DNA from 3 places in the Dorea sp. YH-dor226 genome. Region 2 is predicted to be linked to each of the others. Evidence: riboswitches for the same ligand, from Rfam matches in the RefSeq annotation. Region 2 holds a riboswitch; each other region holds the start of a gene.

Region 1 (10,732 bases), on a different contig from region 2:
GTATAGTCACTGATCAGCGGAAGCCAGGATAATGGCATTGCCACAGACAGCTCCACTGCCGCACCGAACGTCATACTTTCGTCTGATGCAACTCCGACTGCACCACCGCCAAAAAAGATGACTTTACACAGGATAAGTGTCAGAATGAACAGTGCTGTCATTGCTACCACATTTACCTTTCCAAGATTCGTAATGCCAATCAGGATCCAGAGAATGATCAGTACACCGATCACCAGACACCAGACCCATCTGCCGGTGCTGATCACTCCGTCTGCTGCCAGTGCGCCGTCATAGATCATAATTGCAGTCCATCCGACCAGCTGAAGTACATTCAAAACAGAAAAGAGCAGACTTCCTTTCTGTCCGAAGCTCATCTTTACCGTTTCCATTGCGCTGCGTCTTGCCTTTCCTCCGATCACACCTGCGAGAAACAGCATGATACATCCGATCACATGACCCAGAACAATTGCAAGAAGTCCTTTTCCAAATCCCAGCGGAGCCAGATAGGTTCCTGTCAGTATCTCCGCAATGGATACTCCTGCACCAAACCAGATCAGGCCATTTTCAAAGATAGAGGTACGCTTTTCTTCCATCATTAACGTTCCTCCTTTTCGTCGCATAATTGCGTATATTTACTGCTGATATCAAAACCATGATTCATCGGACCGCTTCCTTGTCCCAGATCAAGCATCGCACCGAGTGCACCGGAAATATAGTCCTTTGCGCGCTCCACAGCCTCATCCAGACCATATCCTTTTGCAAGATTTGATGCAATCGCACTGGAAAGTGTGCATCCGGTTCCATGTGTGTTCGGATTATCAATTCGTTTACCATAAAACCACTGATATGCCCCATTGCGATACAACAGATCATTCGCATCATTCAACTGATGTCCGCCTTTACATAATACCGCACAATGATAAGTCTCACTGATATACTTCGCAGCGGATATCATATCATCTTCCGTTTTTACATGCATTCCCGACAGAACTTCTGCCTCTGGGATATTCGGAGTCAAAACCGCCGCCATCGGGAGCAGGTATTCTTTTAATGTAGCGATTGCCTCATCACTGATCAACTTGGATCCACTGGTCGCTACCATAACCGGATCAACCACAATATTCTTTGCATTGTAACTTTTTAGTTTCTTTGCAATCATTTTGATTAACTCACTGGATGAAACCATTCCAATCTTCACTGCATCCGGATAGATATCTGTAAAGATACAGTCCAACTGTTCTGCCAAAAATTCCGGAGTCACCTCCATGATTCCTGTTACGCCGGTCGTATTCTGTGCAGTCAGGGCAGTGATCGCGCTCATGGCATACACACCATTCGTGATCATCGTCTTGATATCTGCCTGGATGCCGGCGCCTCCGCTGGAATCGCTTCCAGCGATTGTTAATGCTGTTCTCATAATCTCTACTTCCTTTCGTCTTTCGCATTAATTTTATAAAGCGACATAAGGTGGTGCCCCCAATCTGCCGCATGTAGACCGTCAGATCTCTTTCCAGAAATCTTCAGCCATCCGCAGATCTGCATAATAACGATCTGCAGTTTTCTTTATCTCTTCCTGATCGTCATCGCTGAACCTGTCATATACAGCTACCGTATGGAATCCGGCTTTTTTTGCTGTCCGGATCGCATGCAGCACATCTTCAAACACACAGGTATCCCCTGGCTTTGTTCCCAGATACTCTGCAGCTTTCTGATAGACAAGCGGCTGACTTTTTCCGACGCCCACTTCGGAACAGGTAAAGATTCTTTCAAAATAATGTGCAATCCCAAGTCTTTGGAATGCCGCGTCGATATGATCTCTTTCACTTGAAGTAGCAATCACCATCGGGATCTTTCTTTGCCTCATCTCTTCCAGAAATTCCTCCACGCCATGCTTTAGAGGCGCTTCATAATAATAAAAATCCCGAACTGTATGAAGGACTCCTTCTATTATCTGATTCACGCTCTGACTCAGATGGTAATTCTCTTTCATATAGCAGGCAGCTTCTTCCACCGTCATCGGGAACAGAAGTTTACTTAATCCTGGTTCCGGCTCGATCCCCTGATTCTTAAGGTAGCGGACTCCCACCTCTTCCCAGATCTCCATGGAATCCAGAAGTGTTCCGTCCACATCAAATACAGCTCCTTTTATCATGCTTCCACCATTTCTTTTGTCAATAATTTTAATTCTTTTGTCGCGTTTTTTATATCTTTTTGTGCGAATATTGCACTGATTACGGCAATTCCGCATATTCCGGTGCCCGCAAGTTCTGAAACATTTTCCTTACTGATACCACCAATTGCAATCACCGGAATGCTCACAGCATCGCAGATCGCTTTCAGAGTCTCATGACTTACGTCTGCTGCATCCGCTTTGGAATCTGTATGAAAAACCGCTCCAACACCCAGATAATCCGCACCTCTTTTTTCTGCCAGTAATGCCTGCTCAACAGTCTGTGCAGATACTCCGATGATCTTATCCGGTCCAAGCTTTGCACGGACATCTCCGGCTTCCATATCACTCTGTCCCACATGGACACCATCCGCATCCATTGCCAGCGCAATATCCACATTATCATTGATCACAAAAGGAACCTGATAGCGTCTGCATAATTCCTTGATCTCTTTTGCCTCTTCCAGAAACTTCTCTTCATCCAGTTCCTTCTCTCTCAGCTGTACGAACGTTGTCCCGCCTTCCAGCGTCTTCTCCACCTGGCTGTAAAGAGTTTCTCCATTCAGCCAGTGACGATCTGTCACTGCATATAATAGCAGGTCCTTCTTATCGCACTTCATATTTCGCACCTTCTTCCAGCGTTCTGGCATCCATATTGTAGATTGCGTCAATAATGCGGTTGCGGTATGTTGAATTACCGTCACCTTCCTGCATTCTGCTCCATCCGATCTCTCCTGCCAGCCCCATCGTACATACAGCTGCCGCTGCTGCCTCCAGCTTATTCTGAGGATTTGCCACTACAAATGCCGTCATCATACCCGACAGCTGACATCCTGTTCCGGTAATTTTGCCCATCTCCGGACGACCATTGCGGATGACGAAGCACCGGTCTTTGTCACCGACCAGATCAATTGCTCCGGTAATCGCCACGATGCATCCTGCTTTTTTCGCAAACTCTTTTACGAATGCAACAGCGCTGTCAAGGGTATCTTCCGTTACTGCATCGGCTACATCCGCATCTACACCTTTTGTTGTTCCACTTCCCTGTACCAGCGTCTTGATCTCTGAGATATTGCCTCGAATCACATCGAACTGAATCTCATCCATTAATTTTATGGCTGTACTGGTACGAAGTGCACTTGCTCCGGCACCAACAGGATCCAAAAGGACAACATGTCCCAGTTCATTGGCTTTCTTTCCCGCCACAAACATTCCTTCGATACTTCTCTGATCTAAAGTTCCAATATTGATATTCAATCCTCCACAGATCGATGTAATATCAGCCACATCCTCCGGCTCATCTGACATGATCGGACTTCCGCCGCAGGCCAGCAGCACATTCGCAACGTCATTTACCGTCACATAATTCGTAATATTATGCACCAGTGGTACTGTGCTTCTTACATTTTCAATACAATTTCCCAGCATCATCCATTCCTCCTTATTTGCTTTTATTATTTGAGTTCAAAAAACGGATATGCCGTCACAGGCATATCCGTCATTCCATACACGATATTTCCCTACGTTGGCATTATCCAAATCAGGTCTATGGGTCAAGGCACATTCAGCCTACTCTCAGCCGGATCATGTACCGGCTCCCCGTTCTGGTTCATATACAGTATTCATTATACTACTTCTGAGACATTTTGCAAATTCATTCTGATATTTCTTTCGAATTTAGCGTTTCGCGGTTTTCTGTTTTTATTTTTCTCGTCCGGATAAAATAATAAACAATCAGCAGTATCATGGATGCGATTCCGGAGATCGGATAAGAGAGCATCACAACCTCCAGCGTATGATGCTTTGGAAGCACCAGAAGTATCCACGGAACACGCACCAGGAAAACACCCGCCAGATTGATGGCAGTCGGTATCGCTGCATCCCCCAGTCCTCTGAGCGCCCCTGAAGGGATCTCCATAAACACAAATAAAATATAGATCGGGACAAGGTAATGAATCATATATACACCGATATCAATCACATTTCCATCCGTTACAAACAGATGGAACATCGGCCGGCAGAACCAGAGGAGCATCATCTGTGCCGCACCGCAGACGATCAGCGCCAGACCCAGGCATATTTTTATACTTTGGAAGACACGTTTCATCTTTCCCGCTCCATAATTCTGCCCCACAAACGTTGTGACAGTCGCTCCAAATGCGCTGCAGACCGTCCAGAAGATCATATCCATCTTATTATATGCGGCCCATGCCGCTGCTGTATCCGTTCCAAAACTGTTGATAGCAGTCTGCAATATGATGCCGGTTACCCCGGAAATACAAAACTGCAGCCCTCCCGGAAGTCCTACCCGAAGTTCTTCCCATAAAATTTTCCTGTCAATCCCGATCCTTGCCGGTACCAGTTTCATATCAGGATAAGAATTCATCAGTGTGTTCGCGACAATCAACGCACAGACAGCCTGTGATATGACAGTTGCAATCGCCGCTCCTGCAATCCCCAACTGAAAAAACACTACAAAAACTACATCCAGCACAACATTCAGCACACTACAGACGATCAGATAGTAAAGCGGACGTCTGGAATCACCGACGGCTCTCATGATTGCTGATCCCATGTTGTATGTGAGCGTCGCAATCAATCCCAGGAAATAGATCCTGAGATATATAATCGAATCCGTCATCACATCGCCCGGTGTCTTCATTACTTCAAGAATCCATGGCGTGATACACCAGCCAATCACCGCCAGCATCATGCTGATCACGATTGAAAATGCATATGCTGTATGCAGACTTTTATGTAGTTTTTCCAGATTTTTTGCTCCAAAGTACTGAGAGATGATCACTCCTGCACCGGTAGAAAGTCCACTGAAAAAGTATACTACAATGTTCGTAAGCATTGCAGCCGATCCCCCTACACTGGCCAGAGCCTGTTTCCCCACAAACCGGCCAACAATTGCTGCATCCGCCACATTGTATAACTGCTGAAAAACCGTTCCCAACGCAATCGGAATAAAGAAAATCAAAACCTGTTTCCAGATCACTCCTTCTGTGATCGGGTTAGTTTGTGATAATTGTTTTTTCACTTTATTTTCTTTCCTTTTCTTTTTTACATACTAATATTTTCTGATCGTATCGTTCGAATCATCCGTAGATTTATCAATCCGCTTAATAGTCACATAATATCCGTTATTTCCATTTGTGTTCACAAACACACGGTCTCCGACTTTATGTCCCTTGATTGCCTTCCCAAGCGGGGACTCAATACTTATGAGCCCCTGCAGCGAGTTTCCCCGAATACTCGTTACCAGACGATAGGTTTCCAGTTCATCATCATCTTCAAAATACACATCAACCGTATTATTAATTCCAACCTCATCCGCGTTGGAGACATCCGACACAATCTTCGCATTCTTCAGCATTTTTTCCAGATAACGAATCCGGCTCTCATTCCGGTTCTTATCCTGTTTTGCAGCCTTATACTCAAAATTTTCACTCAGATCCCCCTGCGCTCTGGCTTCTTTCACAGCCTCAAGCTCTCTTTTGCGGACTACAAGCTTACGATATTCAATCTCTTCCTTGATTTTCTCCACATCATTTTTTGTTAACTGTTCACCCATAACATACACTCCCTTGTCTGAATCATAGTATTGTCTGTTGGATATTGTAACTCAGGCGGGGTGAAATTGTCTATGGGGACGGAGGATTTTTAAAAATCCTCCGTCCCCATAGACAATTTCACCTGTCCCTTTTTAATATTTTCTGAAATGCATATACAATTCTTTTTCGATTTTTTCTTATATAATCTATTTCTTTTGTCCAAAAACCCAGAATTTACGCCAATTAAATTTCCAGAATTTTTTATAAATTGTAGAGGGGGACGGGGGATTTTTAAAAATCCCCCGTCCCCCTCTACAATTTATAAAAAAATAAACATACCGGTTATTGCCAGCACTACATATATGATCGGTTCCCATTTACTTTTATTTTCTGTTTTCAAATGTAATCCGAATACTTGTACGAATGTTTTCCACACAAGATATCCAATGATAGTTCCAAATGTATTTGTTATCAGGTCATCAATATCTGTGACTCGGTAGTTGAAGAGTTGTGACACTTCTATTATGATTGAAAACATTGCTCCTACTGCCGCTGTTTTCCCTATTTTTCTGTATTCCTTCCAGATAAACGGAACGAGGAATCCAAATGGCATGAACATTATGATATTCAGAAAGAAACTGATCCCCACTGAATCAAATGGAATAAAATTACTCCTGCTCATGTATTTTGTGCCATTTGTAATAAGTTCTCCCAGTGTTCCAATACCGGTCACCTCAAATATCATATACAGATAAAGCAGGAAGATATTTACCCAGATGAAATATATTACCGGACTCTGTTTTCCTTTTTTCAGATACCTGTGCATCAATATGAGCTGATATATGATACATGGACTGTACATCAATACTCCTAAGACATATTCCATACCTTGATTCCCCTTTCTTTTTCCTGTGTATTATTATAAAAAGGAAATATTAATATATGGACGGAATATTCTTAAGTTTTTATGATTTTATTTGCCAATTCACGCTGGAATCAAAAATCTCCGTAACCAGCCGATATATGCGGAATCGTTTCTTCCAGTGCATCCAGCTTTCTCTCTTCCGATCCGTCTGCTGTAATGGAATAGAATGCCTTCTCGCCTTCCAGTTCCACAACATAATAGATTCTGGTCGCACCCGGAACTTCCACCAGATAGCAGGGCACCCGCTCCACCAGATTATTAGGGAGATGCTCCACGAATTCTTTCAGACTTCGCTCTTCTCCGGTAGAGATCTGATAACTTTTTATATATCGCACATAGTCTTCCTGAGCCCAGTACGAGATATAATCTCCCTCGATGAGAGCTCCCAGCCTTGCATCCTGTATATACTGCCATGGTAAGATTTCATCCTCCGCGGTCTGAACATTCAGTCTGCGATACGTATCTTCGCCATCCACTGCATAATACAGACCGTCCTGCGCATACAGCCCCAGCGTCAGCCACTGTGTTTCCGCCCCATGCAGTGTAATCTCATTATCAGGTTCTACATTATTTTTTCTCAAAACCGTTTCTTCTGTTCCGTCATCTCTGATGCTGCAAAAGCTGATATCGTTATCAAAAAAATAGATTTTGTCTTCATAAAAATACACGTCTGTATCACTATTACTCTTACAGTTCTTTGTCACACACTCCGGATAATCACCGCTGCCCACAGCGACCCGATACAACCCGCTATATATTTCATTATCCGAGCTCATTCCCTGAAAATACAGGCATCCGTCCTGAAAATACCAGTGACAGACATACCCCCAATTCAGGACTTCTCCAACCTGCCCCATCAGTTCGCCGTCGAAACTGTATTGTCTCACCGTATATCCGTCACAGCGCACATAGATGTATTGATCCGTAATCATAAGATATCCTGTTTTATCATCAATTACATCTACGATTGTTCTCTTGTTCGTGCCGTCCAGATCTACAGCCGTAACGCCGGCATCCCCGCAGGTATAGTACAGACTTCCATTGCTTTCCACGATTTCCCCCGGCACATATGAACCACTTGAGGTATCCGGCTGAAGGGTATTCTCATAAAGCGGAAGCTCCACTTTTTCCAGTTCAACGGTCTCCTCCTTATCTGTATCATTTTCTTTCTCATTTTGGACAGTCTCGACACATGTATTGGAGGATACGCTTTGCCGATCCGCTCCTCCCAGACCAGCTATTATCATTCCTCCTGCACACAGAATAGCTGCCAGTGACAGAAGTACTTTAATTCCTTTCTTCATCACGATCCTTACCTCCCTTTCTTCAGATCATCCCAGACACAATCTCTCCGGATCCCTCATCATTCTGCCTCTTTCCTTTCTGTCACTCTATCTGCCCATACGCAGTATATTCCTCTTATCTCCCAGATAAATTTCTGTCCCTTCCGGAAGTTCCATATTCATATGCTTCGGAAGTCTCTGTCCATTCAGATAATAAGTCCCGTTAAAGGAATAATCGCACAGCAGATAACCACCGGTTCTTGCGCAGTAGGTAATACTGCAATGTTTCCGGCTTACCTTCTCCCCTTCCACCACCAGATTGCACTGAGCGGCATCTCTTCCGACAACCAGCGCCTGCATGTCTTCCAGAGGAATCACCTCTCCTTTGTAGATACCTTCCAGTATGGCAACCGTACCGTTCTTCCTTTCCGCCTCTGCTGATGCATCCGCGGAAGACATAGGAGCCGATTCTTTCACGCCTGCAGATTTTGCTCCGGATCGAGCAGGCACAATTCCAAAGATTCCACATACTGTATGAATCGCCAGAAATAACCAGAATCCAAGGCCCGCCCCATCCAATAATCCACTTTGAGGGATGCCTGTAAGCTGCTCCATGAATGCCAGCCGTATCACCAGCAGCAGTACCGCAGCGGCAAGCCTTATGATTCCCGCTGCCAGATCGGTGGTCCGGTGTTCCCACAGTGTCACCAGCAGATTTCCGGCCAACGACAGCAGGATCACTGCCACCAGTATGATGCAGTACTGTATTCCTGCGCTTTTCCCCAGGCGCAGAAGCATCGGCATGTTATAAGTGATTCCTTCCGCCTGATATAGCGGTAACAGCAGACTGGCAAGTCCAATGACGCCAGCAATAGACTGTCCATATCTCCACACATTTTTTTGCTTCATAATTTCCTCCTGTTACAATCCTTCTTCATTTTTTTGTGACTCTTATCGGTAGGCATCCAGACTGCCCGCAGGATCCTCTCGAAACAGATGACACTCCGTAGATGTGCTATATTCATAGCATTCCGCAATGGAAGCCATCACTTTCAGATTACCTTCACCGGATGTATAGATATCGGCGGTTCTTGCATCCCACTGCCGTTCTCCCCAAAGCAATCTTACATCCTTACCGTTCAGTCCGTATGTTTTTAGCTGTTCATAATAAATCTCATTTAATCTGAGTGCATTTTCTTCTAATTCCGAATCAGATGCCTGCTCATCATCATAGTCCTCCAGAATCGACCATCCCCCGCTGTCTTCCGTAAATGTCGGTGCAAATGTAATGTTTGTCTGTTCCGGCTCCGAATCTGCTGTAAGTACCGCCTCATAACAGCTTCCCTGACGCCGCCTGCAGAAGCCTTTTACATATTGAAAAGCTTCGTCCCGATACTGGTATAGTGCAAGCGTTGTAATCGTCTCATTCATAATAAAATTGCTATCTATTCCTATATACACTGTGCCGTCGTTACTATAGGTGAAGAAGCCGGTCTGAACTTCCTGATAAGTAACCCGGTATTTACCGCTGGGAATCAGTTCCCTGGAATCCGCAAGCTTCACGCTTCCGTCACACTCATACATTTCCATATTAATCCTGGCGCCGCCGCCCTGATCGTCTGAACTGAACAGCTCCTGTTTATCCATGCCCTCACAGGTTCCTCTTATCAGAAGCATTTCATGTTTTCCGTCTCCGTCATAATCATCAATCTCAATTGCCAATATTCCCTGAAGATCTGTCGGCTCCAGCCACGCATCCATTCCATTGCTTGTTTTACATATCTCATCAACCGGCATAACACCGTACTCTGGAATCAATTCTTCCTTCAGGTATTTCATGAATTTTTCCGAATCATCTTCTGACTCCTCCGGAATCTCCTTTTCATCAGATTTTACATCCGCTTCTGTCCGTTTTTCCGGATGTTCCTATACATACCTTTTGGCTTGTTTCATTGAATTCTCAAGATCTAACACCGGCTTTGTAATGTTAATATCTTTATCCGTAATACTGATAAATCCCACCAATTCCGCCTGATTCTCCCCCGCAATACTCTTTGCCTCTCTCTCGGATGTCCCCTCCGCCAGCTGCACAATCAATTCATTGTCTGCATATGCACTTGGAGTGGCTCCGTCTGTTCGAATATGTTCCGGTTCTGTTCTTGAAGTATAGTCTACTTCTCCATCCTTCTCGTAACGGAATGCCTGCAGGGCCTCTTCTTTCGATTCTGTCACAAACAATCCTGCGGCTATCAGATACCCGGCGCAACCTGTTGAAATAACCACTATTGCAGCTTTTATCATATTCTTCCACATTCTGCCCCTGCCCTCCAATCTCGTTTGATTTATATCATCCGACTTTATACTCTTCTTTTTATTATACAGTCCACAATAAGTGAACGATGTAAATGTCAAAATTCTTCATCCTCTTGCAAAAATTGGATTTTCTACAGGCTTTTTGATATGGGGTAATATCTGTTTCCAATCGCATAGGTAACTATGAATCCTTCCACTCAGGAACTCCGCTACAATAACATAGCAGGCTATGTATATTTCACTGGATTTTCAAAGAAATCAAGTTCTATTATTAACAAAAAAAGAACGATGTCCGACAGCTTTTCGCTCATTCGGACATCGTTCCAACGACATTTATTTACATTAATTTTCTGAACAAGTCTTTCAGATCTTCTACGCTTGCATCTTTCGGATTTCCCGGTGCACATGCATCTGCATGAGCAGACTCTGCCAGGAACTGCAGATCTTCTTCTTTTAATGCATCCAGTTTCGTAGGAATTCCAAC
Region 2 (10,732 bases):
TCTTCCAGTGTCGGATAAGACGGAGCAATTCGTATATTGCTGTCTTTTGGGTCTTTTCCATACGGGAAAGTTGCACCGGCATTTGTCATGATCAGTCCGGCATCTTTTGCTTTTGCTACGATGGCTTTTGCACACCCCTCTAAAGAATCAAAGGAGATAAAGTATCCGCCACGTGGTGCAAGCCAGCTGCCGATTCCAAGACCTCCGAGTTCACTTTCCAGTGTTTCCAGAACAACATCAAATTTCGGCCGCATAATGTCTGCATGACGTTTCATATGCTGTACCATACCATGGATATCTTTAAAATATCTTGCATGTCTTAACTGGTTCACTTTATCGTGTCCAATTGTCTGAATCTTCATCTGTTTTCTGATTTCTGCAAGGTTTGCATCAGATGCAGCGATTGCAGCAATTCCGGAACCGGGGAAACTAATCTTGGAAGTAGAAGAGAACTTATAAACCATATCCGGGTGTCCTTCTTTTTTACATTCCATTAAGATTTCAAGCAGATAATCCTGTTTATCCTCATATAAATGATGAATACCGTATGCATTATCCCAGAAGATTCGGAAATCTTCCGCTGCAGGATTTAATGCGGCAAAACGATGAACCGTTTCATCTGAGTAAGTGATTCCCTGTGGATTAGAGTATTTTGGAACACACCAGATTCCCTTAATTGCAGGATCAGAGCTTACCAGCTTTTCTACAATGTCCATATCCGGTCCGGTAGATGTCATAGGTACGTTAATCATCTCAATTCCAAAATATTCAGTAATAGCAAAATGTCTGTCATATCCCGGTACAGGACAGAGGAACTTTACTTTGTCAAGCTTGCTCCACGGAGTGCTTCCCATTACACCGTGAGTCATGCTGCGTGCAATTGTATCATACATGACATTCAGACTGGAATTTCCAAAAATAACGATATTATCTTTCGGAACCTCCATCATATCTGCAAGAAGCTGTTTTGCCTCTCTGATTCCATCCAGGACACCGTAATTACGGCAGTCGACACCCTCTTCACATATCAGGTCAGAGTCACTTCTCAATACATCCATCATTTCCATAGAGAGATTCAACTGTTCCGCAGACGGCTTACCTCTTGACATGTCAAGGTTCAGATTCTGTCTTTTTATTTCTTCAAATTGTGCTTCAAGATCGTTTTTCAATTGTAATAATTCTTCTTTAGATAATTCTTCGTATGCAGCCAATGTTCTATCCTCCATAATATATTCCACTCAATTTTAATATTCTATCATATTTTGACATTTCGTCAATGGGTTCTTGCAAATTTATTGCATTAAAATCAAATTTTTGCCGATTCTTTAAATAAAAATGAAATATCATGTTAAAAAATATGCAAAAATGATCTTTTTTGAAAGCAATGGGGAAGAAGATTGCAGTTGTAAATCAGAACATGGTATTGTATAATAAAACAGTAAAAACGGGGTGCTTACGGAAAGTAGGCTGAGAGTAAGCTGTGTTGCTTTGACCCATAACCTGATTTGGATAATGCCAACGTAGGGATATACAGTGTTTTGTAGAATTATTTCTGGCTGCTGTAATGCGAGTGCGTTGCAGCAGCCTTTTCTGTCGTTTTCGACAGATGTACCCCTCCGAAAAGTGCATGCCGCAGGGAAATCTCATTTATTATATATGTAGTAGAGAAAGGAGTAAACAAATGAGAGAGTACACAACACAAATGGAAGCTGCAAAAAAGGGAATCGTAACAAAAGAACTGGAGATTGTTGCAAAAAAAGAGCAGATGACGACAGAAGAATTGATGCCGCTGGTTGCATCCGGCAAAGTTGCCATCTGTGCAAACAAGAATCACAAGTGTCTGGATCCGGAAGGTGTAGGCTCCATGCTCAGAACAAAAATTAATGTGAATCTGGGCGTATCCAGAGATTGTAAGGATTATAATGTTGAGATGGAAAAAGTAATGGAGGCAGTTAATATGGGGGCGCATGCAATTATGGATCTGTCTTCACATGGAGATACGATTCCATTTCGAAGAAAATTAACCAGTGAATGTCCTGCAATGATTGGAACTGTTCCGGTATATGATTCTGTCATTCACTATCAAAGAGATCTGGACACGCTGACAGCAAAGGATTTCATAGATGTAGTACGTTTGCATGCTGAGGATGGAGTCGATTTTGTGACTTTGCATTGTGGAATTACCAGAAAGACAATTGATCAGATACGAAATCATAAGAGAAAGATGAATATCGTTTCTCGAGGAGGTTCGCTGGTGTTTGCATGGATGTGTATGACTGGGGAGGAAAATCCGTTCTATGAATATTATGACGAGATTCTGGATATCTGTCGGGAGTATGATGTAACAATTTCTCTGGGAGATGCATGCCGTCCGGGATGTCTTGCGGATGCTTCTGATGTCTGTCAGATTGAAGAACTGGTTCGTCTGGGAGAACTCACGAAACGTGCATGGGAGAAAGATGTGCAGGTTATGGTGGAAGGTCCGGGACACATGCCGATGGATCAGATTGCGGCGAACATGAAGATACAGCAGACCATCTGTCAGGGAGCTCCATTTTATGTACTTGGGCCTTTGGTCACAGATATTGCCCCGGGTTATGATCACATTACTTCTGCAATAGGAGGAGCAATCGCGGCTGCTTCCGGAGCTGCATTTCTGTGTTATGTGACACCGGCAGAACATCTTGCGCTTCCCAATGTAGATGATGTGAAACAGGGGATTATTGCTTCAAAGATTGCAGCTCATGCAGCTGACATAGCAAAAGGTGTCAGAGGCGCCAGAGAAATCGATGACCGGATGGCAGATGCCAGACGTGTGCTTGACTGGGAAGCACAATGGGCATGTGCGATGGATCCTGAGACAGCGAAGAGAATCTGGAATGAACGGAAACCAGAGTACGATGATACATGTTCCATGTGCGGGAAATTCTGCGCAGTCCGCAGTATGAATAAAGCACTTGCAGGAGAACATATAGATATTTTGTAAAACTAAGAGCAGGGGGCAAAATAATGTTGTTCCCTGCTCTTATATCAGAGTTATTTTTGGGGCTCCATTAATTCCAGAATCTTATCTGTCAGGCGAAATGCCACGTCTTCTTTACTCATTAATTCAAGTTCACATACAGAATCAGGAGTGATCATGGTTACGATATTCGTATCCGTCTCAAATCCGGCTCCTTTTACCTTAAGGTTGTTAGCTACAATCATGTCCAGATTTTTCTTTACAAGTTTCTTTTTTGAATTTTCAAGCATGTTCTGCGTTTCCATAGAAAAACCACACAGAAATTGACCGGAAGTTTTATGCTCGCCAAGATATTTTAAGATATCATCTGTACGTTCCAGCGCAATGGAGAGTTCAGCATCGGCTTTTTTCATTTTTTCGTCTGCAACAGAAGCCGGACGATAGTCTGCCACAGCAGCAGCTTTAATAATAATATTCATATCATTACTTCTGGAAGTGACGGATTCATACATATCTTTTGCAGATATTACAGGTACAACATCTACAAACATGGGCGGAGTGAGTGCAGTCCTGCCACTGACAAGTGTAACATCTGCGCCGCGCAGCATGCAGGCTCTCGCAATACAGTATCCCATTTTACCGGAAGAATGATTGGTGATATAGCGGACCGGATCGATAGATTCCTGTGTTGGGCCTGCAGTGACGAGAACCTTCAATCCTTTCATATCCTTTTTATGTGCAAGTTCCCGGTAGATATATTGAATCAGAGTTTCCGGTTCCGGCATTTTACCCGCACCGGTGTCTCCGCAGGCAAGGTGACCACAGGCAGGAGTGATTACTTCCATGCCGTACTTTCTTAAAAGATCCATATTATCCTGTGTGATTTGATTTTCATACATGGCGGTGTTCATAGCCGGAGCGATGATCTTGGGACAGCGACATGCAAGTACAGTAGTGGTCAGCATATCGTCAGCGATCCCATGCGCCAGTTTGGCAATGACATTGGCAGTTGCAGGTGCAATCATGACCAGATCGGCTTTTTTTGCCAAAGCCACATGTTCGACATTGAATTCAAAATTTCGGTCAAAGGTGTCTGTAACACATTTATGTCCAGTCAGAGTTTCGAAAGTGATCGGGTTAATAAAATTTTTGGCATTTTCTGTCATTAAGACATGTACCTGGGCACCTGCTTTTACCAGAAGACTGGCTAAAGAGGCACTTTTATAGGATGCAATGCCGCCGGTTACTCCAAGAAGGACTGTTTTTCCTTTTAACATAGTTCGATATCCTCATTTCATATAGTTCAGTTTATTCAGGTTAATGACTTGTACTAACACTATAGCTTTTTTTGAATTATCTTGCAAGAATTACTGTCAGGAGTTGCGAAAATAATGAAAAAGATATCATGTATCCATTTTTATACTTGTTACAAAAGACGTGGAATGATATAATGACCCGGTAATTGTATTGTATCCTGTATAACAGGAATGATAACAAGGAGGAAATGAAATTATGAAAACAAAGAAGCACGACACTCGTTGGATGGTCAGTGTTGCACTTATGGCGGCAATTATCATTGTCCTTGCGAATACACCGCTTGGCATGATTCAGCTTCCGGTAATTAAGGCGACAACTGTACATATTCCGGTCATTATCGGAGCAATTTTACTGGGACCGGGAGCAGGAGCGATTCTGGGAGCGGTATTTGGTATCTGTTCTTTGATCAGTAACACCATGGCGCCGACACTTTTGTCTTTTGCATTCTCACCGTTTATGAGCACAACAGGGATTGTGGGAGCAATAAAGGCAATCTGGATCTCTGTAGGATGCAGAGTTCTGATCGGTGTTGCGGCAGGATGGTTGTGGATATTACTTAACAAGCTGAAAGTGAATCAGACGATTGCACTTCCGATTGTTGGATTTGCAGGATCCATGGTAAATACGATAACAGTCATGGGAAGCATCTACCTCTTGTTTGCACAGCAGTATGCAGAGGCAAAAGAGGTAGCGATTACTGCAGTATGGGGACTGGTTATGGGCACGGTAACCGCATCGGGTATTCCGGAGGCAATCGCAGCTGCTATTCTGGTACTTGCAGTTGGAAAAGTGCTGATTGGAGTATTCCGCAGAATGAATATCGGTACTATCTAGTCGAGAAATGTTTTATATAATATGATAAAAAGGCGAAGACGCGTCGGGAAAGATGCTCTTTGCCTTTTTTTATATTTTAAGATTTTGGATATTGTAAAAAGGAAAAGGAAAGAGACCCATAGATTCTATGAAATATATGGGTTTGAGAAAAGCTGCTATGGATTTGAATTAATATTACAGAATAAAAAATAATCTCAGAAACGCCGAATTTACGTCATTTCTGAGACTTTGCGAGCAGGGGATGAGAGAATCGAACTCCCGCCAAAGGTTTTGGAGACCCCTATCATACCACTTGACCAATCCCCTGTGTATGCCTGTCGCACTAGATATTTATAACATATATGACCATGGTTTGTCAATCCTATTTTGGAAAAAATCTTATAAAATGTGAAAATGAACCACCTTTGCAATATTTTATAGACAATGCTATAATGAAACAGGAGTTAATCACCGGAAGAAAAACCATTGATAAAATTGTTAACTGGCCTGTAAGATAAGATCCAGGCCAGAGGGAGGCAGTACAGATGAAAGAAAAATTAATACAGGGTGGAATCGTGAATGGCGTGAAGATGCTGGTATGTCCGACCTGGGAGGATGATTTTCAGAAGGAGATACAGAAAACAGGGGGCTGTTTTCGGATTAATATTGATTATTCAGCAGTGGATGTTTCATTTTGGAGGGAACTGGAAGAGATTGCCATTCGTTTCGGATATAGTCTGGATACGGAAGCAAGAGATATGATACAGGAATATATAGACAAGTATAAGAAATACGAGGATCATTTCTGGGAATATGGAGAAAAGATCATTTCTTTTGAATCCTTTTGCAGAATGCTCAGTAAAAGAGCGGGGATCCAACCGAGGCAGGCGAAGGAATATGTTGTCTCCAATCTGCAGAATCTGGAAAACAAGGAAGTGCTGGATGCATTACTCTTTGCTCTGCAGCTGATCAAATCTGAAAATGGATTGGAAGGCACGCAGTGGACAAAGCCAACATGTGATTATATTAAAAAGGAATTTGAAAAAATGATTCTTTCATAATTTCATAATATGAAAAAAACTAATTTTTTAAGAAGGATTGAAACTAAGTTTTCATAAGCGTATAATATGAAAAAAGCATATTTTCGTAAGGAGGAGATTACATATGTTAGATAAAAAAGTAGTAGAATTATTGAACAACCAGGTGAATAAGGAGTTTTATTCCGCATATTTATATCTGGATTTTTCAAATTATTATTATGATATAAACCTGGATGGATTCGGAAACTGGTATAAGATTCAGGCGCAGGAAGAAAGAGACCATGCAATGCTGTTTATCCAGTACCTTCAGAATAATGGTGAAAAGGTAACGTTGGAAACGATTGAAAAACCGGCAGTCGAACTGACGAGTGCAAAAGCAATTCTGGCAGAAGGGCTGAAGCATGAACAGTATGTAACAGGCCTGATTCATAATATCTATGATGCAGCATATTCGATAAAGGATTTCCGTACCATGCAGTTCCTGGACTGGTTTGTAAAAGAGCAGGGTGAAGAGGAGAACAATGCGGATAATCTTGTAAAGAAGTTTGAGCTGTTTGGAGATGATCCGAAGAGCCTGTATATGTTGGACAGTGAACTTGGAGCAAGAGTCTACACAGCACCATCACTGGTTTTGTAAGAAAAAAGTGAAAAAGCTGGTAAAGAAGCTGGTGGATTAAGAATGAATAAAAATGGAGAGTCTGAGCGATTCTCCATTTTTTTGGTTAAATTGGGCGATTTCTGTATATGCTATGTCCGGAGGTAAGGATATGGACACATTATGGAACAGAATAACAGATTTTAATAAATATGAATCGCTTACGGAGGATGTCTGCGTAGATACGATTGTAATTGGTGCAGGTATCGCAGGCCTGATGACAGCATATTTTCTGAGAGACAAGGGGGTTCAGGTGGCTGTGCTGGAAGCAGACCGCATTGTGTCAGGTCAGACTGCCGGTACGACAGCCAAGATAACATCACAGCATAATATGATATATCAGCGTCTGATCCGGTGTTACGGAATAGAACGGGCCAGAATGTATGCAGGATGGAATGAATGGGCAATCTATGCATATGAGAAAATCATTGAAGATAAAAAGATAGAATGTAATTTTACGAGATGTTCCGCATACCTGTATTCCTGCAGAAAGGATATGGGGCTGGACCTGGAAGTGGAGTCTGCGAAAAAACTGGGGATTGATGCGGAATATAAGACAACGTGTGAGCTCCCTTTTCCGGTCAGACAGGCAGCAGAGTTCAAAAATCAGGCACGGTTTGATCCGCTGAGATTTCTGAAAGGAATTCTGGAAGGAATCAAGATCTATGAAAATTCAAGGGTATATAAGGTGGAAAGGATCAGAGAAGGTGAGACAAGACTATATACTTCGGGAGGAACTGTTACGGCAAGGAATGTTGTATTTGCATGCCATTTTCCATTTGTAAATATTCCCGGATATTATTTTGCACGGATGTATCAGTCAAGAAGTTATGTATTGGCGCTGAAAAATGCAGCACAATTCGAGGGATATTATCTTGGTGTGGAAGAAGATGGATATTCATTTCGAAATGAAGGAGAGTATCTGTTGTTTGGAGGAGGAAAACATCGGACAGGTGGGAATGCACAGGGAGGGAAGTATCATCTGCTGCAGAAAAAAGCGAAAGAATGGTGGCCGGAATGCGAAGAAATAGCCCACTGGTCTGCACAGGACTGTATGACGCTGGATGGGATTCCTTATATCGGAAGATTTGAGAAGAGGGCAGAAGACTGGTATGTGCTCACGGGATTTGGAAAATGGGGCATGACTTCTGCCCTGGCAGGTGCAAGAATCATATCGGATATGATTACCGGTAAAACAGTGGTAAATCAAGAGATCTATTCGCCACAACGTCGTATCTCCAATGCAATGGGAAAGGAATTTGCAAAACATAGTATGATCACAGCCGGAAATCTGTGCAGGGAGTTGCTGGCGGTTGAGAAAACGGTAAGATGGAAGACTACGGAACAGGAGATAGAATTGTCTTTGCGATGTCCGCATCTTGGATGCAGGCTTGCGTGGAACCCGGATGAAGCAACATGGGAATGTCCCTGTCATGGTTCGGGATTTGATCGTTTCGGAAATATATTGAACGGACCGGCACAAAAGGAATTATATAATCAAAGAAAAGCTTTTCTGGATGTAATGTTAACATTTATATCAAATACAGAAAACGGGAGAATACAAAATGCCAATCGGGAATATTATCAGAGAGAAGAGAAAAGAAAAAGGATATATACAGGAACAGGTAGCAGATTATCTTGGGGTATCTGCCCCTGCAGTCAATAAATGGGAAAAAGGGATAAGTTATCCGGATATCTCACTGCTTTCGCCGATCGCACGGCTTCTGGAAACAGATCTGAATACACTGCTGTGTTTTGAGGAAGAAATGACAGAAAAAGAGATGGATACATTCTGCAATCAGATGATGGAAGAAATCCAGAAAAATGGATTTAAAAGCGGATTCTGCATGGGTGAAGAAAAAATACGGAACTATCCGAATTGTGGAGTTTTTATCCAGAAGATCGCTGTTCTTCTGGATGGTGCACGTCTGATATATGGCTTGCCAGATCCTGCGGAAGATCAGCATTATTATGAAGAAAGAATTGAGAAATTTTACGAGAGGGCTTCCAGGGTGGGAGAAGGAGAGGCAAAAGCGTCAGCTTCTTTTATGCTGGCGTCCAAGTACATGGCAGGAGAACGATATGAGGAGGCGAGGGAACTTCTCGAGACGCTTCCGGATCGGTTGTCGATCGACAAACGTCAGATTGAAACACAGATTATGATCCGGGAAGAACGATACGAAGAGGCGAAAAAGCTTCTGGAACAGATGCTGGAAGCAGCTTTGAACATCTGGAATCTCAGAGATACATTTTTGTATCGGGATCTTGCAGTCAATACTTCACAGGAAGGAGAAAAGGAACAGGAAAGGAAAAAGTTGGCAGGAAAAATATCAGAAAAAGCTGAAGATGATGTGAAGGAAAAAGGAATAATAAGATCTGGAAAAGGAGAAAAATGCAGAGAATCTTATGCAGGGATAGATTCTCTGCATTTTCAATGTTATAATGGGAAACAACCGGGAGGTGTAAATATGAGAAATCATGAAGTGAAGACGAGACAGCCGCTTCTGGATGAAAACGGCAGTCTGCGGGAGCCTGGATGGTCCAGAAGTCAGGTACAGATCTATGACAGGAAACAGATTAAAGCCAGGAGATTTCGAATTAAAGAATGGGATTATTATCTGGTAATGAACGAAGAGTTTGCCGGGGCATTTACGATATCAGATGACGGATATATCGGTCTGCAGTCGGTCTCTCTTTTGAATTTTAAGGAAGGGTGGGAACATACGGAGACCATACTGAATCCGTTCCCGATGGGCAAGTTTCATCTTCCTGCATCCTCTGAATATGGAGATACGATTTATCGGGATGAGCGTCTGCATATGGATTTTCTGGTTACGGATGGGAAAAGACAGATCCTGTGTAATTTCAGGAATTTTTATCAGGGAAAGACATTTTCCTGTAATATTACTTTAGAACAGCCGAAGATGGATACGATGGTGATTGCAACTCCCTGGAAAGAGAAAAAGACGGCATTCTATTACAATCAGAAGATCAATTGCATGCCGGCATATGGAACCATGACTTTTGATGGAAAAACATATGAATTTTCAAAAGAGAGTGACTTTGGAACACTTGACTGGGGACGAGGCGTGTGGACATATGATAATCGATGGTATTGGGGATCCGGCAATACGAGAGTGGATGGAAAACCATTCGGCTTTAATATCGGATATGGTTTTGGCAATACGGAAGCAGCGTCAGAAAATATGTTATTTTATGATGGAAAAGCACATAAACTGGATGACGTAACATTTCATATTCCGGAAAATGATTATATGAAACCATGGAAATTTACTTCCAGTGACGGAAGATTTGAAATGGACTTTACGCCGGTTCTGGATCGTGCAGCCAGAACGTCGGCTCTGGTTATCCTGACAGATCAGCATCAGGTATTCGGACGGATGAGCGGGAAAGCAGTGCTGGATGATGGCAGAGTGATTGAAATGAAAGATGTGATGTGTTTTGCAGAAGACGTGCATAACAGATACTAGGAAAGAGGAGACTGATAAAAATGGAATTATGGGATATATATGATGAAAATAAAGAAAAGACAGGACGCACGATGAAGCGTAATGACTGGAATATGCAGCCCGGAGATTATCACCTGACTGTTCTGGGGGTATTGATGAGACCGGATGGCAAGTATCTTGTGACCAGGCGTAGAATGGATAAGGAATGGGCAGCAGGCTGGTGGGAAGTTCCGGGCGGCGGTGTCCGTGCCGGAGAAAGCTCAATAGATGCAGTGAGCCGTGAGATACTGGAAGAAACAGGTATTGACGTGACGGGAGCAGATGGCGGCTATGCTTTTACCTATAAAAGAGTAAATCCGGAGGAAAAGAACAATTATTTTGTAGATGTGTATAAGTTTATTCTTGACTTTCAGGAAGAAGATGTGAAGAAACAGGAAGAAGAGGTGTCAGGATATGCAATTGTATCCCTGGAAGA
Region 3 (10,732 bases), on a different contig from region 2:
CCCATTTCCATGGCTTCACATGCCTGAGAAGGGCGACCGATGCCCGCATCTACAATGATTGGAAGGTCAATCTCATCGATCAGAATCTGAATGAAATCCTTTGTGCTAAGACCCTTATTGGAACCGATCGGAGCACCAAGCGGCATGATGCAGGCAGCACCGGCATCGCGGAGTGCTCTTGCAGCATTCAGATCCGGATACATGTATGGCATCACAACGAAGCCTTCTTTTGCAAGGATTTCGGTTGCTTTGATGGTTTCATAATTATCCGGAAGCAGATATTTGGAATCGTGAATCACTTCAATTTTTACAAAATTACCACAGCCGACTTCACGTGATAGTCTTGCGATACGTACCGCTTCTTCTGCGTTTCTTGCACCGGAAGTGTTCGGGAGCAGAGTGACATTGTCCGGAATATAATCCAGAATATTGGCAAGTCCGCCTTCATTGGCGCGACGAAGAGCTAGAGTGATGATCTGCGTCTCCGCTTTTTCAATACATGCTTTTACCAGCTCCAGGGAGAATTTTCCGGAGCCGAGGATAAAACGAGAGGTGAATTCGTGACCTCCCAGGATCAGTTTGTCTTCGTTTTGGTTCATAATAATTACCTTCTTTCTTGTGTTGTTATATATCTTCTTCGCCCAGGATCAGGCGTGTGATCATATTTGCCTCATGGGAGGCACAGATGGCAACTCTCGGGGCCATCAGACCGTTCCCCCGGGAGGGTTCCGTAACCTGATCTCCGCACAGGTAGAAGTTCTTTGTGATTCTTCGGGTGCGGATTGTGTTGCTGCTTTCGTATCCGGCCATTCCGGAGGCTGATACCAGCTTTTTCTCCGGGAAATGTTCCAGAATGCCATTGACCAGCATGGCTTTTGCCTCGGGATTGTCAAATGCCTCGCAGATAATATCATTTTCCCGGAAAAGATCTGCCAGGTTCTCTTCTGTTACTTTTACACAGTCGGTGTGGATATCCAGATAGGGATTGATGTCCAGAAGCAGGGATTTCAGCGCGTCTGTCTTGTATAATCCAATATGCCGGGTAAAGTACTGCTGTCGGTTCAAGTTGGTAATATCTACCACATCAAAATCAATCAGATGCAGGTGACCGACCCCGATTCGTGCCAGAGAATATGCGATGTTGGAACCAAGACCGCCAAGTCCGGCGATCGCTACATTTCCTTTGGAGAGAAGCGACTGTATCCTGGGACTGTGGCGTTCATTCAGTGCCGCGTTGATCTGTTCGCGGGTAAGTTTCTGTTCTGTCATGACTTCTAGCCTCCTCCTACAAAGCTTACGATCTCCATACTGTCTCCGTCCTTCAACATGGTGTCAGAGTACTGGTATTTGGGGAGAATCTCGCCGTTTAATTCGATTGCGATACGATTGATCTGATATTGGTTCTGTGCGAGATAATCAGAGACTGTCATCGGTAATTCCAGAACAGTTTCACGTCCGTTAATGGTAACCATAGATGTCCTCCTTTCTGCAGATTAGCAGTTAAGTGTTTCAGTTTATACCGTTGCAGGTAGAAAAAAGAGTTCACGAAGTAATACACCCGTGGTGGTGCACCCCTTCATGAACTCTCGTTCACTCTCAACTAATCCGGTATTAAAATGTAAACTCCTGGTTGGAATCACCAGTAGATGATACAAAAAGGGAGATACCAAAGTACCTCCCGCAATTTCTCTACGTTCCTACGTTGGCATTATCCAAATCAGGTATATGGGTCGAAGTTCTCAACTTCCTCTCAGCCTAGTACATAAGCTCCCCTGTTCAATTTACATGTTTAAGTATAAAAAGATTATGAAGAAATGTCAATCTTTATTTAGAAAATCTGGAATTTGTTGTAAAATAAAAATAACTGACAAGTTATTATTCATGGAAAGAAAGGAATGATGTGAGATGATAAATATAAAAAAAGAAAAATGTATTGGATGTGGAGCCTGTGTAAAAGACTGTCTGGGGAAAGCAATCAAGTTGATTGACGGTAAGGCGGATTACGTCCGTAACTGTATGCATTGCGGGCATTGTGTGGCAATCTGTCCGGTGGGTGCAGTTTCCATTCCGGGATATGATATGGAAGATGTAGAAGAGTACGAAAAAGATACCTTCACAGTTCAGCCTGAGAACTTCCTCCGTGCAGTAAAGTTCAGAAGAAGTATCCGAAATTTTAAAGATGAGCCGATTGAGCGGGAGAAGATGGAGCGGATCCTGGATGTTGGACGATACACACCGACGGCAAAGAACCGTCAGGAATGCCGTTTTATCTTGGTCCAGAATCAGTTGGAAGAATTTAAAGAACTGGTATGGAAAGAGATGCCGAATATTGTCGAGAAACTTAAAACAGACAATCCGGAGTATGCAAGAGTGTTTGAGTTGTTTTATCTCAGACATCAGAAAGATCCGGGAGAAGATGTATTTTTTTTCAACTCGACTTCTTTTCTTGTGATCGCATCCGAGAATCCGCTGGATGGAGGACTGGCAGCGGCCAATATAGAAAATATGGCAGTTGCAGAAGGTGCGGGAGTTCTGTATAACGGATATATGATGCGTGTGATCAAAGCAAGTGATACATTACAGGAATGGCTTGGGATTACAGATACGCCTGTCTCCTGCTGTATGCTTCTGGGATACCCGGCAGTGACATATCGGCGTACTGCACCTAGAAAAAAGAAAAACATAGAATGGAAATAGTTGATTCATTGGAAAGGAGGAATTTTCAATGAAGAAAGTGATGAAAACCATCGCTATCATGAGTATGTTACTGACAGTACTGGTGCTGACAGCGTGTTCTTCAAAAGAGGAGGAAGAGCAGGGAGTCAGTGAAGAAGCACAGAAGATTATTCAGACAATCATGAACTGTCCGAATCCGGAATTATATGACTCGTCTTTAGCCTATGTCATTGGTGACAATGTGGAAGACGCACAGCCGGAGGAACAAGAAATACAGGAAAAATGCGAAGCAATACGGGAGAACTGGGAAAAAGAAGTTGGTGATTGTTTTGCGGAAAATGCACTTGATACCTTTCTGAATCAGATGGCTACCATGTATTTTGCAGAAGCAGAACAGGAAAATCTCACCTATAAAGTGCAAAATATAGAATTGAAAGAAAAGGGAGATGTGAATGAAACCGTTCAGGTATCTTTGTTGAAAGGGGAGAAAGAAGAGACTGTGACACTGATATTCACACATGATTCCGAAGGGTTGATTACAAAAGTAAAACCGGAGCAGTAAAAGGAAAGGACCCCAGAGAAAAGCAGAGGTAAGCGAATAGCGTCGAAGCGTTCTAACCTTCAGAAAACGAAAACGGTACCCCAGAGAAAAGCAGAGGTAAGCGAATAGCGTCGATGCGTTCTCTGGGGTACCGTTATTTTACTTATCTTTTATCTCACTGTGCAGCTGCTGCAGGGACTTGACTTCTCCGTTTCCGTGTCCTTGCACGTAACGTATTCCTTTTGCAGTTGCTCTTGCGGCAGCGATGGTAGTCATATAAGGCACTTTTGCCTTGATCGCAGCCTTTCTCAGATAGCTGTCATCGTGAATGCTGTCTTTTCCGACCGGAGAGTTGATGATCAGATCGATCTTTCCGTTGGTGATCAGATCCAGAATATTCGGACGGCCTTCATACAGTTTTTTCACTTTTTCAGCTTCGATTCCCGCCTCCCGGATGAGATTGTAAGTGTTGTCTGTTGCCAGAATGCGGAATCCAGCATTGGCGAAGTCCTGAGCGACCTCTATCACTTCAGCCTTGTCTTTGCGGTTTACTGAGATCAGAACAGTGCCGCCAAGAGGCAGTTTGGACTGCGTTGCTTCCTGAGCTTTATAGAATGCTTCTCCATAAGTAGAGGCAAGACCAAGCACTTCTCCTGTAGAGCGCATTTCTGGTCCGAGGATCGGGTCTACTTCCTGGAACATGTTGAATGGGAATACCGCTTCTTTTACTCCGAAGTAAGGAATAGACTGTTCCTTTAAGTTTGCAACCGGAGATGGACGTCCGGTCAGTTCGGAGGTAATGATGTCGGTTGCCAGTGGTACCATGCGGATGTTGCAGACCTTGGATACCAGCGGAACGGTACGGGATGCACGTGGATTTGCCTCCAGTACATATACCTTTCCATTTTCAATTGCGTACTGCATGTTCATCAGACCTTTGACATGCATTTCTTCCGCAATCTTACGAGTATATTCTTTAATCGTCTTTACGTTTTCCTCGGAAATGTGTACGGATGGAATAATGCATGCAGAGTCTCCGGAGTGTACACCGGCAAGCTCAATGTGTTCCATGACTGCAGGGACAAATGCATGTTCTCCGTCGCTGATGGCGTCAGCTTCGCATTCCAGAGCATGATTCAGAAAACGGTCGATCAGGATCGGACGGTCCGGAGTAACACCGACTGCAGCTTTCATGTAACCCTCCATGCTTTCATCGTCATAGACAACTTCCATGCCGCGTCCGCCAAGTACGTAAGAAGGACGTACCATAACCGGGTAACCGATCTCTTTTGCGATGGCAAGTGCATCCTCTACGGTAGTTGCCATTCCTGATTCAGGCATCGGGATCTCCAGTTTTTCCATCATCTCACGGAACAGGTCACGGTCCTCTGCGAGGTCAATGACAGACGGAGAGGTTCCAAGGATCTTTACTCCGTTTTTCTCAAGCTCGGATGCAAGGTTCAGAGGTGTCTGACCGCCGAACTGTGCGATGACGCCGACCGGCTGCTCTTTCTTATAGATGCTTAAGACATCCTCCAGAGTCAGTGGCTCGAAGTAGAGCTTATCAGAAGTATCATAGTCTGTGGAAACTGTTTCCGGATTACAGTTTACAATAATGGTTTCAAATCCTAATTTTTTCAATGCCAGGGATGCATGTACACAGCAGTAGTCAAATTCGATACCCTGACCGATACGGTTCGGTCCACCACCGAGGATCATGATCTTTGGTTTGTCGGATACAGGGTTCTTATCTTTGGCATTGTAGGTGGAGTAGTAATAAGCACTGTCGGGAGTTCCGCTTACATGAACGCCTTCCCAGGCTTCCTCGACACCGAGCTCAATACGGCGATTGCGGACGTCATCTTCAGGTACTTCCAGGATCATGCTCAGATATTTGTCGGAAAATCCATCTTTTTTCGCCTGAATCAGAAGCTCATCAGCAGGAAGCGTTCCTTTGGAGGCTGCGATAGCTTCTTCTTCTGCCACCAGCTCTTTCATCTGTTCAAGAAACCAGGTCTTTACTTTGGTCAGTTCGTAGATCTCCTCAATAGAAGCACCTTTTCTCAGGGCTTCATACATGATAAAATGACGATCACTGGATGGAGTGATCAGCATCTGTAGAAGCTGATCCTTTGTTTTATTGTGGTAGTTCTTAGCGTAACCAAGTCCGTAGCGCCCGGTTTCCAGACTTCGGATCGCTTTCTGGAATGCTTCCTTGTATGTCTTTCCAATGCTCATGACTTCGCCGACTGCGCGCATCTGTGTACCAAGCTTGTCTTCTACGCCTTTGAATTTTTCAAATGCCCAGCGGGCAAATTTGATTACAACATAGTCTCCGTCCGGAACATATTTGTCCAGAGTGCCGTATTTTCCACATGGAATGTCTTTCAGTGTCAGACCGGTTGCAAGCATGGCAGATACCAGAGCAATCGGGAAACCGGTAGCTTTGGATGCCAGTGCGGAAGAACGGGAAGTTCTCGGGTTGATCTCAATTACGACGATACGGTCAGATACCGGATCGTGTGCAAACTGGACATTGGTTCCGCCGATGACCTGTACGGATTCTACGATACGGTAAGCCTGTTCCTGCAGACGCTTCTGGCATTCTTCAGATATGGTCAGCATTGGAGCAGAGCAGAAGGAATCACCGGTGTGCACCCCAAGAGGATCGATATTTTCAATAAAACATACGGTGATCATGTTATTTTCAGCGTCGCGAACAACTTCCAGTTCCAGTTCTTCCCAGCCTAATATGGATTCTTCGACCAGTACCTGTCCGACGAGAGATGCCTGAAGCCCTCTTGCACAGACTGTTTTCAGCTCCTCTTTATTGTAGACAAGTCCGCCTCCTGCGCCGCCCATCGTATATGCCGGGCGCAGAACAACCGGGTAACCAAGATCATCTGCAATTGCAAGTGCTTCCTCAACGCTGTAGGCAACCTCGCTTCGTGCCATCTCGATACCGAGAGCGTTCATGGATTTTTTGAATTCGATACGGTCTTCGCCGCGTTCAATAGCATCTACCTGTACACCGATGACCTGTACATGGTATTTGTCAAGTATCCCCTCTTTGGCAAGTTCCGCACAAAGATTCAGACCGGACTGGCCGCCGAGATTCGGAAGAAGAGCATCTGGTCTTTCTTTGGCAATGATCTGTTCCAGACGTTCAACATTCAGTGGTTCAATGTAGGTAACATCAGCGGTTTCAGGATCCGTCATGATGGTGGCCGGATTGGAGTTGACCAGCACGATCTCATAGCCAAGCTTTTTTAAAGCTTTGCATGCCTGGGTACCGGAATAATCAAATTCACATGCCTGACCAATGATGATAGGTCCGGACCCGATAATCAGTACTTTATGGATATCTGTTCTCTTTGGCATAAAAACCTCCTAGTATATGACATATTTTCTACGGTTCATTATATAGGATAATGGGGAGATAGAAAAGTAGAAATACAAAAATTTTTGTATGGTCATTTTGAATGGCAGAAATCTGATGGGAATGCTTGGATATTGAGAAGAAATGTGTTAAAATTACAATTAAATGTAGTTAATTCAATTGATTTTGGAAAGAATGCTGTTGTGAGGTGACAATTTATGAAAGTATCAACAAAAGGTCGGTATGCCCTGCGAATTATGATTGATCTTGCAGAACACGAGAATGGAGAATATATTCGTCTGAAAGATATTTCTGCAAGGCAGGGGATTACGTTAAAATATATGGAGCAGATCATGCCTCTTCTTACGAAAGCGGGCTATGTCCGAAGTTATCGGGGAAATAACGGGGGATATATGCTGGCGAAGGCTGCCGGTGAATATACGGCAGGTGATATTATCCGTACGACAGAGGGAAGTCTTGCTCCGATCGCATGTCTGGATGATCAGCCAAACCGGTGCGACAGAAAGGAACAGTGTGCAACTCTCACATTCTGGGAGGGACTGTGGGATGTGATAAACGAATATGTTGACAGTGTGACCCTGGAAGATCTGATAAAGCAGCATCGGGCGATGCCTGGGTATGAAGAAACGTAATTTGTAACAGGGAATAGCATAGATGGCAACAAGAAAAACAGAAGTATCTGGAATAGGTACTTCTGTTTTTTATGTAACAGGATGCAATCTTTTAAATAAGCAGCTGGCGACAGCGTTTCATCCGGAACTGGATGATGATATCCGTGTTCATCAGTATTTTCTGGATATGATCTGATGTCAGATAATTCCAGAGAAAGGAAATTTTACAGATGCTTCTATTAATCAGCCTGATGCTTACCATTGCGGTGCCGGTCACGGGAATAATCATACACAAACTTGCGGCACTTATATTTTTGATTCTGTGTGTTGTTCATACGCTTGTGGAAAGAAAATATATGAACAGAAACAAATATCTGCTTTTGATGCTGGTTCTGGTTGATTTTGGCAGTGGAATTCTTGGAATGATCCTGAAAGAAATGCGATGGGTTCTGGATTTTCACAGAGTGATATCTATCGTAAGTGTGGGAGTACTGTCGATACATCTGTTTATGTATCATAAGAGAATGGGAGTCGTTTGTCGTAAACAGTAACCAAAAATACACAAAACATAGTTGACAAATAGGATATGAAGTGATATATTAACATCAACAAGAATAACATACCGAAGATATAGGAAAGGTAGGAGAATAAAATGTCAAAGATTTATAAAGGAGCCTTAGAATTAATCGGAAACACACCGCTTGTTGAAGTTGTGAATATTGAAAAAGAGCTTGGACTTGAAGCGCGTGTGCTGGTAAAGCTTGAATACTTCAATCCGGCAGGAAGTGTCAAGGACAGAATTGCAAAAGCAATGATTGAAGATGCGGAAGCAAAGGGAATCCTAAAGGAAGGATCCGTTATCATAGAACCTACATCCGGCAATACAGGAATTGGTCTTGCATCTATTGCAGCAGCAAAAGGATACAGAATTATCCTTACCATGCCGGAAACCATGAGTGTTGAGAGAAGAAATATATTGAAGGCTTATGGTGCAGAGATTGTTCTTACGGAAGGAGCAAAAGGAATGAAGGGAGCCATTGCAAAGGCCGAGGAGCTTGCAAAGGAAATCCCGGACAGCTTCATCCCGGGACAATTTGTGAATCCGGCAAACCCGGAAGCACACAGAAGCACAACCGGCCCTGAGATCTGGAATGATACAGACGGAGAAGTGGATATATTTATTGCAGGAGTCGGAACAGGCGGAACACTGACGGGTATCGGTGAGTATCTGAGGTCCAGGAAACCAGAGGTAAAGATTGTTGCACTTGAACCATCCGCATCTCCGGTACTTTCTGAAGGAAAGGCAGGACCGCATAAGATTCAGGGAATCGGAGCCGGATTCGTGCCGGATGTACTGAATACAGAAGTATACGACGAGATCTACAAAGCAGAAGCAGAAGAAGCATTTCAGACAGCAAAGCTTCTGGCAAAGAAGGAGGGCGTGCTGGTAGGTATTTCCTCAGGAGCAGCGCTTGCCGGAGCAATTGCACTTGCAAAACGTCCGGAGAATAAAGGAAAGACCATTGTGGCCTTACTTCCGGATTCCGGGGACAGATATTATTCAACCCCATTATTTACAGAATAATCAGGAACAGGAGCGTGGAGATATTATATGAAACTTTCAAAAAAGAGCAGATATGGTCTGCGGGCACTCATTGATCTGTCTGTGAATTCCAAACATGAGCAGGTGGCGCTTAACAGCATTGCAGAGCGTAATCAGATATCTCCGCAATATCTGGAACAGGTATTTGCAAGCCTCAGAAAGGCTGGAATCGTAAAAAGTATCAAAGGATCACAGGGCGGCTATTTTCTGAGTCGTCCTGCCAATGAGATTACGGTGTCCTCTATTATTGAGGCACTGGAAGGAAATTATTGTCTCGAAGATGAATCTCTGCCGGAAGAAGGAGGCTGCAGAGGCAATATCCAGGCAATCCAGAAACTTGTGATTGATACAGTGAATCAGAAGACTGGGGAAGTACTCAGTTCTATCACACTGCATGATCTGGAAAAGGAAGCACAGGAGTATACAGATTACGGTCAGGATATGTATTATATCTGATTTTTGCATTACTTTCGATTCTCAGATGGATTCAAATCCTGTAGAATAGAAACAGACTGGCGTGGAAACGTAATATGAAAGATAAATGTGGCAGACAGATCTGGATATTTCAGATGTATCTGCCACATTTTTTGTATGTTGTCAGTTTTTGTTGGATATATTTTATGCTCTCTGTTAATATAGAAGTATGTATATCAGGATCATCTGATCTGCATGCATTGAGTAGTTGGAGGATATAGTGATGACATTAGAAGAGATTCGAAGACAGATAGATACGGTGGATTCACAGATAAAGCCGTTGTTTTTACAGCGAATGGAATGTGCCGGACAAGTGGCGGAGGAAAAAGCAAGGACCGGCGGAGAGGTATTCGTTCTGGAACGGGAATTGGAGATCGTTCAGAAGAGGACAGAAGATGTAGACGAAGACATCCGGGAAGAGTATGCGGCTTTTTTAAGACATCTGATGAGTGTCTGCAGGAGGTATGAATACGGATATCTGAAATGTATGCAAAATGAAGTGGTGGATGGAGCACTCGCAGGAGCAGGATTGTGTAGAGAAACAGAGCACGAGAAAGTGAGAATTACCTGTTCCTGTAAGGCCAGTTGCAGTAACCTGCATCTGTATCTGAATATGGCAGCCTTGAATCAGATAACGATAGAGAAGATGAGTGTAACGACAGAAGCAGATGAGCAGGTGATCGATATGACGCTCATGGGGAATATGAATGATGGAAATATGCGGCAGTTTCTCTGTCAGATCGGAAAAGAATCGGATCGTTTTACCATTCTGGCACTGGAATAGAGGAAGAGGAGAGAATGTACATGGATAAAAAGGAATTGGCACAGGAGGTTATTGAACGTTTGAAAAAGGAATATCCGGATGCAGGATGTACTCTGGATTATGACGATGCATGGAAGCTTCTGGTAAGTGTGCGTCTGGCGGCACAGTGTACGGATGCCAGGGTCAATGTGGTCGTGGAGGATCTGTATGCAAAATATCCGGACGTAAATGCGCTCGCCGAGGCCTCGCCGGAAGAGATTGAGCAGATTGTAAGACCCTGTGGTCTTGGAAAGAGCAAGGCACGGGATATCAGTGCCTGCATGAAGATGATTAGAGATGAGTATGACGGCAGAGTACCGGATGACTTTGATGCACTTTTGAAACTTCCGGGAGTCGGAAGAAAAAGCGCTAATCTGATTATGGGAGATGTCTTTGGAAAGCCGGCAATCGTAACGGATACACACTGTATACGCCTGACCAATCGGATTGGCCTGGTGGACGGGATCAAGGAACCGAAAAAAGTAGAGATGGCATTGTGGAAGATCATTCCACCGGAAGAAGGAAGTGACTTCTGCCACCGGCTGGTATATCATGGAAGAGATGTCTGTACGGCACGTACGAAGCCATACTGTGAAAAATGTTGTCTGGCGGATATATGTGCAAA

What was found. A riboswitch is a leader RNA that binds a small molecule or an ion and turns the genes downstream of it on or off. The one in region 2 is predicted to bind thiamine pyrophosphate.
Region 1: linked by a shared signal. The riboswitch ahead of thiM (hydroxyethylthiazole kinase) and the one ahead of thiC (phosphomethylpyrimidine synthase ThiC) in region 2 are both predicted to bind thiamine pyrophosphate.
Region 3: linked by a shared signal. The riboswitch ahead of thiS (sulfur carrier protein ThiS) and the one ahead of thiC (phosphomethylpyrimidine synthase ThiC) in region 2 are both predicted to bind thiamine pyrophosphate.

Annotation. Positions count from the first base shown of each region.
Region 1 covers NZ_JBDOHS010000002.1:48,787-59,518, forward strand. The annotation lists gene cytX (putative hydroxymethylpyrimidine transporter CytX) at 1-593, opposite strand, end outside; gene thiD (bifunctional hydroxymethylpyrimidine kinase/phosphomethylpyrimidine kinase) at 596-1,417, opposite strand; gene ABE547_RS02055 (HAD family phosphatase) at 1,499-2,152, opposite strand; gene thiE (thiamine phosphate synthase) at 2,149-2,790, opposite strand; gene thiM (hydroxyethylthiazole kinase) at 2,777-3,598, opposite strand; TPP riboswitch at 3,670-3,782, opposite strand; gene ABE547_RS02070 (MATE family efflux transporter) at 3,825-5,213, opposite strand; gene greA (transcription elongation factor GreA) at 5,244-5,747, opposite strand; gene ABE547_RS02080 (VanZ family protein) at 6,047-6,613, opposite strand; gene ABE547_RS02085 (DUF5050 domain-containing protein) at 6,724-7,956, opposite strand; gene ABE547_RS02090 (FHA domain-containing protein) at 8,044-8,844, opposite strand; gene ABE547_RS02095 (hypothetical protein) at 8,887-9,774, opposite strand; gene ABE547_RS02100 (hypothetical protein) at 9,862-10,248, opposite strand; gene fucO (lactaldehyde reductase) at 10,586-10,732, opposite strand, start outside.
Region 2 covers NZ_JBDOHS010000017.1:907-11,638, forward strand. The annotation lists gene ABE547_RS12330 (aminotransferase) at 1-1,211, opposite strand, end outside; TPP riboswitch at 1,436-1,544, shown strand; gene thiC (phosphomethylpyrimidine synthase ThiC) at 1,682-2,986, shown strand; gene coaBC (bifunctional phosphopantothenoylcysteine decarboxylase/phosphopantothenate--cysteine ligase CoaBC) at 3,037-4,239, opposite strand; gene ABE547_RS12345 (ECF transporter S component) at 4,475-5,113, shown strand; tRNA gene ABE547_RS12350 (tRNA-Trp) at 5,349-5,419, opposite strand; gene ABE547_RS12355 (hypothetical protein) at 5,638-6,153, shown strand; gene ABE547_RS12360 (ferritin) at 6,257-6,769, shown strand; gene ABE547_RS12365 (FAD-dependent oxidoreductase) at 6,900-8,453, shown strand; gene ABE547_RS12370 (DUF2804 family protein) at 8,353-10,278, shown strand; gene ABE547_RS12375 (NUDIX hydrolase) at 10,299-10,732, shown strand, end outside.
Region 3 covers NZ_JBDOHS010000011.1:18,624-29,355, forward strand. The annotation lists gene ABE547_RS10370 (thiazole synthase) at 1-599, opposite strand, end outside; gene thiF (sulfur carrier protein ThiS adenylyltransferase ThiF) at 625-1,269, opposite strand; gene thiS (sulfur carrier protein ThiS) at 1,275-1,472, opposite strand; TPP riboswitch at 1,677-1,784, opposite strand; gene ABE547_RS10385 (nitroreductase family protein) at 1,906-2,697, shown strand; gene ABE547_RS10390 (hypothetical protein) at 2,726-3,238, shown strand; gene carB (carbamoyl-phosphate synthase large subunit) at 3,377-6,598, opposite strand; gene ABE547_RS10400 (Rrf2 family transcriptional regulator) at 6,815-7,249, shown strand; gene ABE547_RS10405 (hypothetical protein) at 7,272-7,424, shown strand; gene ABE547_RS10410 (heme transporter CcmB) at 7,459-7,779, shown strand; gene cysK (cysteine synthase A) at 7,881-8,813, shown strand; gene ABE547_RS10420 (Rrf2 family transcriptional regulator) at 8,841-9,287, shown strand; gene ABE547_RS10425 (chorismate mutase) at 9,529-10,089, shown strand; gene nth (endonuclease III) at 10,110-10,732, shown strand, end outside.